DNA from 4 places in the Desulfitobacterium sp. LBE genome. Region 1 is predicted to be linked to each of the others. Evidence: riboswitches for the same ligand, from Rfam matches in the RefSeq annotation. Region 1 holds a riboswitch; each other region holds the start of a gene.
The links. A riboswitch is a leader RNA that binds a small molecule or an ion and turns the genes downstream of it on or off. The one in region 1 is predicted to bind molybdenum cofactor.
Positions count from the first base shown of each region.

Region 2: linked by a shared signal. The riboswitch ahead of DESLBE_RS02925 (molybdopterin-binding protein) and the one ahead of moaA (GTP 3',8-cyclase MoaA) in region 1 are both predicted to bind molybdenum cofactor.
Region 3: linked by a shared signal. The riboswitch ahead of DESLBE_RS08775 (keratin) and the one ahead of moaA (GTP 3',8-cyclase MoaA) in region 1 are both predicted to bind molybdenum cofactor.
Region 4: linked by a shared signal. The riboswitch ahead of DESLBE_RS08375 (fibronectin type III domain-containing protein) and the one ahead of moaA (GTP 3',8-cyclase MoaA) in region 1 are both predicted to bind molybdenum cofactor.

Region 1 is NZ_VLKD01000001.1:2,068,708-2,071,826, forward strand. Features, by position in the region: gene DESLBE_RS09815 (MogA/MoaB family molybdenum cofactor biosynthesis protein) at 1-41, opposite strand, end outside; gene DESLBE_RS09820 (MOSC domain-containing protein) at 41-475, opposite strand; gene moaC (cyclic pyranopterin monophosphate synthase MoaC) at 519-1,010, opposite strand; gene moaA (GTP 3',8-cyclase MoaA) at 1,013-1,984, opposite strand; molybdenum cofactor riboswitch at 2,057-2,183, opposite strand; gene DESLBE_RS09835 (molybdenum cofactor guanylyltransferase) at 2,383-3,006, opposite strand.
Region 2 is NZ_VLKD01000001.1:614,990-618,108, forward strand. Features, by position in the region: gene DESLBE_RS02910 (DMT family transporter) at 1-142, shown strand, start outside; gene DESLBE_RS02915 (4Fe-4S dicluster domain-containing protein) at 287-883, shown strand; gene DESLBE_RS02920 (Crp/Fnr family transcriptional regulator) at 888-1,592, opposite strand; molybdenum cofactor riboswitch at 1,729-1,881, shown strand; gene DESLBE_RS02925 (molybdopterin-binding protein) at 1,874-2,896, shown strand.
Region 3 is NZ_VLKD01000001.1:1,841,155-1,844,273, reverse strand. Features, by position in the region: gene DESLBE_RS08775 (keratin) at 73-1,611, opposite strand; molybdenum cofactor riboswitch at 1,699-1,831, opposite strand; gene DESLBE_RS08770 (uracil-DNA glycosylase) at 2,302-2,877, shown strand; gene DESLBE_RS08765 (alpha/beta fold hydrolase) at 2,831-3,119, opposite strand, start outside.
Region 4 is NZ_VLKD01000001.1:1,761,353-1,764,471, forward strand. Features, by position in the region: gene DESLBE_RS08370 (cell wall-binding repeat-containing protein) at 1-30, opposite strand, end outside; gene DESLBE_RS08375 (fibronectin type III domain-containing protein) at 181-1,464, opposite strand; molybdenum cofactor riboswitch at 1,580-1,709, opposite strand; gene DESLBE_RS08380 (helix-turn-helix domain-containing protein) at 2,082-3,119, shown strand, end outside.

The DNA.
Region 1 (3,119 bases):
GATCCTTTATCACTGGCGGTTATAACCCCAACCCTCAGCATTACTCCATCACCTCAACACTATCTCCCACATTAATAGAGCCGCCTTCCAGAACACGGATGAAGATCCCTTCCTTGGGCATAACACAGTCCCCCGCTTGATAATAAATAGCACATCGGGTGTGACATTCTTTGCCGATCTGTGTCACTTCGCCCACGCCGGTTTCACCTATCTTTAATTTTGTGCCCAGGGGCAGGCTCACCAGATCGATTCCTTCAGTGGTTAAATTCTCGGCAAAATCTCCCGGTCCTACATCAAGTCCCATATCCTGCATCTTCTTGATGCTTTCCATCGCCAGCAAGCTTACCTGACGATGCCAATCCCCGCCATGAGCATCTCCTTCGATACCAAAATCAACCTTCAGTACTCCCTCCCCTACATTTTTTTTCCGCATCCCTTTTTTCTCACTTGTACAAACTGCGATAATCTTCGCCATCATCATTCCTCCTAATTTATTTTAAATCATTCGAATTTATCTATTAAGTTGTGCCCTTTAAGTGATCTTCGCGAATAAAATGCCCGCTCTTGCCGCCGGTTTTTTCCATAAGCCGGATATCGCCGATGACCATGGTCTTGTCGATAGCCTTGCACATATCATAAATAGTTAAGGCAGCAACACTGACAGCCGTAAGCGCTTCCATCTCAACCCCGGTTTTACCCGTGACTTTGACAATTCCTTCGATTTCTATGGTTCCGGGAGGGACAATTTCGAAATTCAGCTTTGCTCCGGTAATAGCCAGAGGGTGACACATAGGAATCACATTTGAAGTTTGTTTGGCTGCCATGATTCCCGCGACCTGGGCCACCGCCAACACATCCCCTTTGGCAATCTGTCCTGAGCGAATCCTCTCCAAAGTCTCCGCCTGCATTTCCACCTTACCCCGGGCCGTAGCCACCCGGGTCGTCTCCGCCTTATCCGAGACATCCACCATACGTGCCCGGCCTTCTTCATCAAAATGTGTCAGTTCCATAATTATCCTCCAATCTGGGACATAATCCGTTGATCCTGCCAGGCCTGATCATTCATATGATGTTCAGCCGGCTTATTCCAAATCGCCTGGGCAAAAACATCCCTGACCTCGTCATCACTCTTGTTGGAGCGAAGCACTGCACGAAAATCCACTTCTTTGGAACTGTGTAAGCACAGGCGCAGCTTCCCGTCAGGCGTCAGGCGAATTCGATTGCAAGTGCTGCAGAAATGCTTGCTGATAGCGCTGATAAAGCCCACACTGCCCTTAAAACCCTCTGAAGTGATATATTCCGCAGGACCTCCTCCTTGAATATCGTGAGTGGCTTTAAGGCCTTCTAAACCCAGTATCGCTTTCATCTCATCGATAGATACAAAATCACTGCGTTTATCCGAGCTGATCCCGATAGGCATCAATTCGATAAAGCGAACATGAAGTGGATAGTCACGAGCTAATTCCATAAAACGGGGCAGCTCATGGCTATTGAAATCACGAACCACCACCACATTGAGTTTAACCGGATGCAGCCCTACTTCGAGAGAGCGGTGTATTCCCTGAAAGACTTTCTTAATATCCCCACCACGGGTAAGTTCCCGGAACCTATCTTCATTGAAAGTATCCAGGCTTATATTGACCCGATTAACTCCCGCCTTTTTCAGATCTTCCGCCATGTCCGCAAGAAGTATCCCATTGGTGGTCAGCATCAAATCTTCCACTCCTGGAATTTGCGAGGCATTCTGCAAAAATTCCAGAACTCCGGCCCTGATTAAGGGTTCCCCGCCGGTGATGCGGAACCGTCTAAAGCCCAATGTGGTGCTAATCCGCATGACACGCAATATTTCCTCATAGGTTAAGATGCGCTCATGAGGAATCCATTGGACTCCTTCAGCGGGCATGCAATATTTACATCGTAAATTGCAGCGATCTGTAATGGAAATCCTCAGGTATTCGATCTGGCGCCGATATTGATCTTGCATAGATTCCCCTCACCTTCACGTTCATTATTCCACAAAATAAATAAGCCCCACGGTCTGTAAAACCGCGGAGCTCCCGCATACCCTACAGACTCCTTTCCAAATGGGAGGCATTACTGTTTCCAATAATACCCGGTGCAGAATGCACGACTGGTAAACCATAGCTAACTTTAGGTTTCCAGTTTCGGAGCACATAAACATATTCTATTTGCTCATTATTCCATGTTTCAAAATAATTATAGCAGAATGAATGTAACTACTTGTAGTATACACCATTTTGGAGATTGCCAAAAGAGTTCAAAGCAATAATATTTCTTAATCCTTATTAATATTTCTTAATATATTCCAGATAAATAACATTTTTTCCATTAAAAATAATAAAGAATGTTCTTTTTACAGCATTAAATACTATGACTATTGTGTTGCCGCAGCTCCAGGCACTCCTGAGGGGTATTCATATTGCTTAAAAAAAGATGTATTGCGGGAAAATCCCGGAAATCCTTCTCCCTTAGATAACGCACTCTGCTGTATTGCTGAACAAGTTTTGTCAGTTTAAGATGCTTTGCCTTTAAGCTCTCGGCAAGCAAGGGGAGGCAATTCTTGTGGTAAAAAGCATGAAGAGGGTGAACTACACCCTCAATCTCGGGGACTAAAATATCCTCGCCTTTAATTTCTTCAGCCATAAATCGAATCACCTCTGTATTCAAAAAAGGCATATCGCAAGCAGCAAAAAATGCATAATCATAACGGGCTTCCCGCAGGCATGCTTCCAGTCCACCTAATGGCCCATGATCCGGATAATTATCCTTGATCACCTTTACTCCATAGTCAGCGTAAAGCTCCGGATGATTGCTGCTAATCATCACTTCCGCAAAAACCGCATTGAAGACAGCTAAGCTGTGTTCGATAAGCGGTGCCCCATCCCATTCAATAAAAGCCTTGTTGCAACCCATGCGGGAACTTTTCCCACCGGCCAGAATAATCCCGGTCATCGGCAGAAGGGTTTGTCCATAATCAGCACCCATATCCTATGTCTCCCTTATCTCTATCAACGTTTAAGCTTTTGTCTTATATTGTAACACAGATAGCGAAAACATGCCTAGGGTGGAGCTCTAGAAGGTTTTAACCATTGCTGCCT
Region 2 (3,119 bases), 1.5 Mb from region 1:
CGTTATTACTGCCGTAATTGTGCTGCGTGAGGAAATTACCGGAGTTTCAGTATTGGGAATTGTACTGACATTAACAGGGTTATTGATTTCGGAGAGGAAAGGCAGGCATATCCCTCAGCAGACAGAAGCGAGTAAAGCTTAGCAACCCCAAATGACATTTTAAGCATAGTCAAATGGCTATGCTTTTTATTTGCCGCTGTGAACTTGAGAAGTGTGACCCAAAACACAACACCAGAGTCTGAGGATGGTACAATAAGTTCAAATGATGAGCAATGGAGGAGGCATAATGATCGATCATCCTGGCTTTGTCCTGGAGCACTGCCGGAGAAACTGCGGTAAATCTGCTCAGGACTGGTCTTTATTACACCAACAGTTAGAGCAGATGCTCAAGAATCTGGATTTATTATCCCATTTGAAGCAAAAGTTTCCGGTGATTCATTATCATCATTTACCGAAGATCAGCATAGCCGGTTGTCCTAACGCTTGTTCCCAGCCCCAAATCAAAGATATCGGTCTGACTGGTTTTCTTATGCCTAAGCTCACGGAGGCAAGGTGTACGGGCTGCCAGGCCTGCTGCCGTTCTTGTCAGGAAGGTGCCTTATCCTGGCAGGGAGAGCTGGAATTTGAGCCGACGAAGTGCATTGGCTGCGGGGATTGTGTCCGTTCCTGCCCCACAGGCAAAATCCTCCCTGGGGAATCGGGATGGACTCTTCATCTCGGCGGACGCCTGGGAAGGCATCCCCAATTGGCGCGATTGTCCAGGGAAAAGCTCCAGACTTCTGAACTTCCCCGGATCATTGGCCGCATCCTTGAAGACTATATAGACAATGGCCTGCCTCAGGAAAGGCTTACTCATTTTCTGGACCGCCGACCGCATCTGTAAGGTTTTACAAAGAGTTTTGGCGTTCGTGAATCCAGCTCCTCAGTTGCTCTAAATCGCTGATGGTGATTTGTTTTTTCTCCATTTTAAGTATTCCTAAATCCCGCAATTCGCTTAAGATGCGGCTCACGGATTCCCGCGCTAAGCTGCACATTCCCGCCAGCTCGGTAGCGGTCAGAGGAACAGTGATCAGAATTCCCTCAGGGGTCTCCTGGCCGTGGACATGAGCCAGGGCAAAGAGTTTGGCCCCCAGCCGGGAACGAGCATCCCCCAGAGCGATGTTTTTGATTTGCCGGTAGGCTCTGCGGAGATCCAAAGCCATGTTTTGATAAAAAGGCAGAAGGGTGGAAGGATTTTCCTTAAAATATTGGACCAGTGCTTTGCGATCCAAAACGAAAACATCGGAGGCTTCAGCAGTGAGGGCTGCATAAGGATAAGTTTTACTATCTAAAACAACTTCCGGAAAAAATGCGGGCGGCTGCAGAATCCGGAAAATTTTTTCGGTAAATTCACTCATAAGCAGGATTTGAATGCGGCCTTTGAGCAAAAAATAAACTGAGTTGCTTTCTTCTCCGAAAAAGAAAAGGAATTGCTTTGCTGCATAATGGCGAACCCGTCCATGAGCAGAACAAAACTCCCAAAATGAATCGGGCAGTTCCTGCCAGTTAGGATTGCTTTTAAATAGTTCAAACCCGGTGATATTACTAGCCATACTTCTCTTCCTCTCATAAACTATCATAGAAGTTTATTATGAAGAAAATTCTCTATTCCTTGGCAGAAACCCTTTAAAAGTAGAAAAAACTATTTTCTTGAGCAGTGAGACATTCCCTGATTGCTGCTTATGGTTTATAATAGGGAATGGCCGAGCCATATTTCCTACTGACTGAAGCAAGTCTGACGCTATCTACGGAATTTTGGCCGTTTCAGAAATATCTGAAACCAGGGTATGCTTAGAAATGAACATGCCTTCCGTAAAGAAAAGGAGGAACCCCTATGCAGAAGGTTAAAGTACAGGATGCGATTGGATCGGTGCTTATGCACGATCTGACACAAATTATTCCAGGAAAAACAAAAGACGCCCGCTTTAGAAAGGGTCATGTGATCAAAGAAGAGGATATTCCCACCCTGCTTAGTATGGGAAAAGAGCATATTTTTGTCTGGGATCAGACTCCGGGTCTTATTCACGAAGATGAAGCGGCGGAGCGCCTGGCCAAGGCTGTGGCCGGTCCGGGGCTTTCTTTCAGTGAAACGAAAGAGGGAAAGGTCAATCTGATTGCTGAAGAGGATGGTTTAATCTATGCTTCGGAAGAAGGGATCTACGCCCTTAATTCTTTGGAATATATTATTCTTGCCACCCTTCATAATCACCGCCCGGTGAAGAAAGGGCAGAAGATAGCCGGGACCAGAGTAGTTCCTTTGATGATTGATGAAAATGTCGTGATCGAAGCGGAAGGAATCGCCCGCCGCTTCGAGGAACCCATTCTGCAAATCCGCCCCCTGCAATCCAAAAAGGTTGGGGTGGTGACCACGGGAAGTGAAGTATACCATGGCCGTATCCAGGATAAATTCGGACCGGTTCTGCAAAGAAAAGTGGCTGAATGGGGTTCTGTCCTGCTGGGGCAAACCTTCGCCGACGATGATGTGGAGATGATTCAGGAACGCATCCGCGAGCATATCGAACAAGGCGCGGAAATGGTCCTGGTCACCGGCGGCATGTCCGTGGATCCCGATGATTTAACCCCTACAGCCATCAAAGGTCTGGGGGGAGAGTTGATCACTTATGGCACTCCTGTTCTTCCCGGAGCCATGCTGTTGCTGGCTTACCTGGATGATATCCCGATTCTGGGATTGCCCGGATGTGTCATGTACTCAAGAAAAACGGTCTTTGACCTGGTGGCCACCCGCATTCTGGCCGGTGAGCGGCTTACCCGCCTGGAAATTGCCAAATACGGTCATGGCGGCTTGTGCCTGGAGTGTCCGGAATGTACCTATCCTCACTGTCCCTTCGGCAAATAAGCGTTAAAGAAAACCCGGCTTCGCCGTGCCTTAAACGCATACTTACGAAGGAGGCGAAGTCGCTGGTTGCCCTTATACTTTCTGATAGTGCAAGGTAAGGGAGCCTCGCCCAACGGCTTTAGGTAATTTAAAGCAGTTGGCGAGGCTCCCTTTTTTTACAACCATTGCTCAGCCAAATTACCAACCTGTTGGCAATTTGGCTGAGCAATGGACCGTTGATAAA
Region 3 (3,119 bases), 230 kb from region 1:
GAACATTTTGATGAAATGTACAGATTCATACCGTCTTTTTATGCTCAAACCGAGAACAGGATTAAAAATCCCCTAATGAGCTGCTAATCGCTTATTTAATTCTTCAGCTATTTCAAATTCGACTAAATCCATATTTGTTCTACCAATATAACCGGCCGGAATATCATTGGCTCTTATGAAATCGACGGTTTTATAATAGGTTTTGTGACTCATATAGCTTGAATAGAAGAGAACGAAATCCACCTCTCCATAACTTCTCAGTTCAATCTTGTCATTAAAGCCATCTGCCGTAAGGATGGTGGGGAATTTAGCCTCCAAACGTTTCCGCCAACTTGGGGTCCCGCCGATGATTAAGAGCTTCTTGTTGGCGATAAACCTCGATAGATCCAAGGAGGTATCTGTAGGTGAATAGTCGTTTTTAAGATCGATGAAAAACTCCCGAAGCTGAAAAAGTTCCTCTCTATTTTTCATTTCCGCATCCAGGTTTATTTTAAGTCTATCGATCTCCTTATTTAACTCATTGATTTGTGCTTCATAAAATCTGCTTTGCTCTGATAAGGCATTTTTCAGTTTAAGCTCATGCGTTTCAATCTCGCTTTTCAGTTTGTGCGCCTGGATTTCAACAGTGTCCTTTGCCAATGATGCAGTATCCAGCTTTTCCTTAAGAGCTTTTAATTCGGAATAGAGGGCATCTTCATCACTATAAGTAAGATAAAGCTCCCTCGCTCTTAAGTATTCATTAAGCAGCATTTTCATAATATATCCGGCACCGAAGGATTGCACAACTTGAGTTTCATCAAATTCCGCTTTTCCTGTAGTTTTTATAAAGGCCAGCATAACTTTATCCAAATCATCCTGGTTAACCTTGGGTGCAATGAAATCAAGATCTAATTTATCTATGATCAGGAGATTGCGCAAACAACTTACCATAGTTTTTAAATCTTTATGGTTACTATAAAGAATATCTGAAGAGTTTTTTATTGTTCCAAGTTCATCCTTGACGATCTGTTTTACCTGGGCTAATCTGGTTTCTCTTTTTAATTCATTTTGAATATCCGTATTGATAGGGTTAATGTTAATAAACAAACTCGCCGCATTAAAGGCATTTTCGACTACTTGCAGGTTGATTATATTTTCATTTAATTGTTTCATAGTGTAAAAAAATAAAACAATCAGGGTTTCTGTTACCTTGAGGTTTTTGCTGGTGTCTTCTATGGCTGATAATTTCTTTCTAAATCCATCGTAATTATTATTTTGAGCGTAAACATAGATATCTTTGTAATGCTTCTTGATCAGCCGTAAGATCTTCACTTTGATCAGCTCGGACTGTTCAGCGCTTAGCAAAATACCTAAAGTTTTTTTAGCATAAATTTCTTGTTCCAGGTCGCCGCTGCTCAGCAAAACATGATTATATCCTGAAAATTCTTTAGTGCTTTCAAAAAACATTAATTTGTTCTGATTATAGATTGCAGCTACATCTTTTCGCATTTCCTTATTTAAAGACAATCCGACAGAAACAATGGCCATGAAATATTCTTCAGCATCATTGAGGTTTATATCATAGTTCTCCGCAAAAAATTCCATGACTTGTTTCATTTTTATACTTGCCAATGAAATTCACCACCTAACAGTTTTAAAATTTAAAAAAAATAATGGCTCCGCCAATAGAAAGCGGAGCCATAACTGATTTCATACACAGTTGGCTTTAATCCACCTCCTTTTCAAACGTGAAGGCATACCCGTTTCCAAGTATACCCCGAGGGCCTGGGCCCTGTCCGGTGTCCATAGAATTGCTCTTTAGGTTCATTCCGGCTCGGAGATCTTTTTCAGTTTTTAATCTAAATTTACTGTCAAAACCAGCACAATTGACTGGTATCCGATTAGCTCGGGAACATGCAGCTTAATGGTGATGTTTGTTTTATTTGCTTGTGTTAGTGTTGGTGAGAGGATGAAGTTTGTGAACGTCGCTATTGAACTGACATAAACATGATTTACATTCTTCCAATGATATTATACTGCATAACGTTTATATTTATCAATGGTTTTGTTTGGTTTTGGGAGAAAACGGTTTATTTTTTCCTAATAACACCATGCATCGATGCAAGCTGACGAAGCAAATTTCATGCGTAATGGGTCGCAAAAGTGCAGGGAAGGAAATGGGTATGGGTAATGAGTGATAGGTAATATGTAATGGGTGGTAATGCGATCATGAAATATATCGCAAATTATGGACAATATAACCATTAAAGCGATAGCTAAATAGTTGGTCCTAATAATCCCAGCAGGGTTAGGAGAGTTAATATGGATTCGTGTTTTGAACCGGTGATTTGGCCGGAAGATAAATTGCCCAAAGAAGCCGTCGCTTATAGGGAATGTGAAGTCTGCACGGAAAAAGCGCGGATCATTTGGGGAGAGGGTAATCCCAAGGCGCCTGTTGTTATAATTTTAGATAATCCAGGCGCCCGTGAAGACAAAGATGGCCATGAATATGTCTGCGGCACAAGGCAAACGTTGCAGACAGCTTTGCATCAAGCTGATTTGACGCCGGATGACATTTATATAACGTATCTTTTAAAATGCCGGCCCCTTCGCCGATACAATAAAGAAGAAGCCAGGGCCTTCAGTAAATCATTTCTGATCCAACAAATTAAAACCATACAGCCGCAATTGCTGGTTTGTCTGGGAGATACCGTTGTTCAGGCGATGTTTGATGACCAGGAGGCCCACGTAAAGAATCTGCGAGGATCATGGCATGTTATACTGGGATACCCCTGCATCGTCTCCTACCATCCCTTGGCAGTAAGGAGACGGCCCAATCTGGCACGTCAGTTTAGAGAGGATTGGGATATGCTGAGGCAGCGCTTATCAGGTTGTTGAAGATGCGAGATTGATCATACCTTGCTATCCACTCTGCGATATCCGCTAAAACCTCTGCAGACACTTTTTGCGGGACTTTGTACTCTTTTTTGAAATCCTTGACCCTGCCGTAAACCGACTTCATAAACAGGTGGTTCAGTCCGGAGTAGAGCTTGAAAGAGACATTGGGCTTACCGATGCAGATTTGCTGATAGAGAGCGAAATCCTTTTCTGCGGTGACTTGAAAATCCTTGTCGCCCTGC
Region 4 (3,119 bases), 310 kb from region 1:
GACTTTTGCTGGAGACCACTTTGAATTCATCTCTTTTATCCCCTTATTTCTAAATATCAATCATCATCCACTTTGTTTATAGCTACTCTGGCCTGTCCTAATCTGCTTAAAAGGAAAGTTTCCCCGAAGTTAACCGAGGAAACTTTCCAGTTTTTTGGCCACCTTACGGAGAGAAATTAGTTATTTGGCCGCTCCTGATCCGGCCCAGGAGAATCCTACTGAACCCGCAGCATTGACCGGCACAACACGCACATAATAGGTTCTGTTGGAAACAAGGCCGGTTAAAGTTGTCGAATCACCGATAACACCGCTATCTGCTAAGCTGTACACTGCCGTCAGCGGGTCAGCATAAACTGTTGAATCGGCAATATACACATCAAAAGTATCGGTATACGGAGTAATGTTGCTATAATCCCAGGCAACATCCAGTTCCCCAGAAGATGTACCTGCCACAGCTGTCGGGATATTATCCAGCCACCCTGGCAGATCATCGCTCACTGTAGTAAAAGAAAGCGATCCTGGGGTACTGAAGGTATTGCTGCTCACATCGGTAAAGCTGGGCAACGTCAGGCTGTAGCTGTGGCTGGCATCATCGGCCCGGTTATAGACAGGATTGGTGTTGCCGTTCACCGTCTCAGGAAAGAAAAACGTAGTTTGGGCTGCATTGGCATGAGGGGTATAACATTCCGCATTGGCGGTTGCCGACCCGTTAATCGTTGGATCCTGGACCACGGCAGGACTGCCCATAAGATCCGTCCGGACATAGTTGCTGCTCAGGTCAGACAGGAATGTTGAAAGAGACGAAGAGTCGATGGGCCTGTCAAAAACAACCCCCAGATTGGACTCGTAGCTCCAGTCCGTCCCGGCAGCCGGACCGCCGAAGAAGGTCACGACGGGAGCCACATTGCTGTAACCTCCAAGTGAGTCAGGTGTTCTGAAAGTGAAGGTAAAGTCCGCCCTGTCGGTATAGTTGCCCAGGGTTTTTCCGGGGCCGCTTCCTGAGCCGCCACCGCCGGCACCTTGGGCATCAGCCAAAGTGGCGGCATTGATGACCACATCATACAAGGTATCGTCTGCCAAAGCGGAAGCGAAGCTCAGGGTAACCGTGCTGCCATTGGTCAGGCCCGAATCGGTCACACCGCTTACATTACTGCCCACCTGTAAATTGGTGTAAGTGAAAGAAGCCGGCGTATAAGGAGAGTTGTGCAACTTAACCTGAAACTGTCCCCCTGTCACCTGGCTGGATGCTAAGGATTTATTGAAATAGAGATTCAAGGTTGCCGTACCGCCGGTTTTAGTATATTCATACCCATTAAAATCCAGGGACTTATTGCCCGTACCGGAGCCTGTGCCGTTGTAATTCAGCGCGAAGGCTGAGGGAACAAAGGAAGCGATCATCAAAACCGCCACCATGAGGACGGAAAAAATCTGCGTTCTTTTACGGCTTAAGAATTCTTTCATCATAATTTACCCTCCTTTAAAATCAGAGCAGGAGCACTCCACCGGGTCCTACTGATAGGCTTATCCCCGTCATTATCAAACACCAATCTTACTCTTCTTCCTGCTTCACCTTGATTGCAAAGCACTTTTCTTCCCTCCTTTTCAAACGTGAAGGCCTATCCGTTTCCAGACACACCCTGAGGACTTTCGTCCTGGCCGGCAACCGTAGAATTCCCTTAGGTCTCACCAGCTTGGAGATATATTATATTGGTGCCTGAACCTTATGTATTAGGCATATATTATATATGCCTTTAGTCAAAATCATTATAACACAATATAACCAAATTGAAAGTACTTTTTATTAGCTTTCAAAATGGTTTATATTAGTTTATATAGATTCTTATCCCCTCTCTTTTCCTAAAACAATAGAAAAGGAGTTTTCTACTTGTCATGTTGGCATAAATACAATATGACTTTAGGCATTATTTGCTATAGCACCAGCTTTCAAAACAGCTGTTGTGCACTATTTCTATTACAAGTTCTGGTTCATTTTGATGGGAGCGATATTTCTTTTCAGGAGCTCAAGCCTTGATGATTGCTGCAATTCATGGCATAATATCCCATAGGAGGTGAGCCACCAAGTGGATTTTGGCAGTCACTTAAGACAACTGAGAGAGAATCATATGCTTTCAACCTCCAGGTTATCTAAGCTATCCGGTTTAAGCCAATCCTTTATCTTCAGGATCGAGTCTGGAGAAAAACAACCGACCCTGGAAACCCTGCGCAAGTTGGCCCAGGGGTTGGGCATCAGCCTGGGAGAGCTGCTCGGCGAGGAACTGCTGAGCGAGCCTCAATCACCGAAAATCAGCCGGATTATCGGTAATATACGGAAACTTCCCGTTGAGCAGGTGGACGCCCTTGATTTATTTTTGGCATCCCTTTCTTCCAGTTATGCCGTAGGGGAAAACCCGCTGACAGTACAGGCCATTAATCTCAAAAATTCTGCCGGGGATGGCTTTGAAATGGAGGTAGTCTTTTCTTCCAATGTCTCGGCTATTATGGAGCATAGAATCCCTGACGGCACAAACCGAAATATGGCAGGATTCCATCTCTATGACGGTGAGATGAAGGAGATTCCGATTGAAATTATTTCGGGAAGCAAGAAAATGCTGGGGCAAAGGGCGGAAAGAATCTTCGTGATCAAACCCAAAATCCGGCTTACGGACGGAAGATTTTATAAGCTAACCATATCTAAGCTGCTGCAGGCTAATAATTATAAGTACTTGAAAGAAAACCACACCATATTGTTTACGACACGGGAGATTGTCGATATCACTCCATATAATAAGAAGCTATGCAGCCCTTATCTTTCCTTGGCCCTGGAGAAAAGCAATATCAATTCCGGTGACGAAAATATCCCGGTTAATACCGAAATCAGACTGACTTTTTCCAATAATGTGATTACGAAAGCAGTGCGCGATAATAACCTGCATTGTTTTTCTTTGCGCAGCAGCAAAAACCAGCCTATAGAGATCGATGTCATCATGGCGGACCCTGATGATAATTCTGATAAGAAAAAGGAGATTGTGATCCGTCCCCAACAACACCTACTGGCAAATACTCTTTATATCCTGACCATTTCCGAAAACCTGCAGGGGGGCAATCAGAAGCTGCTGGGA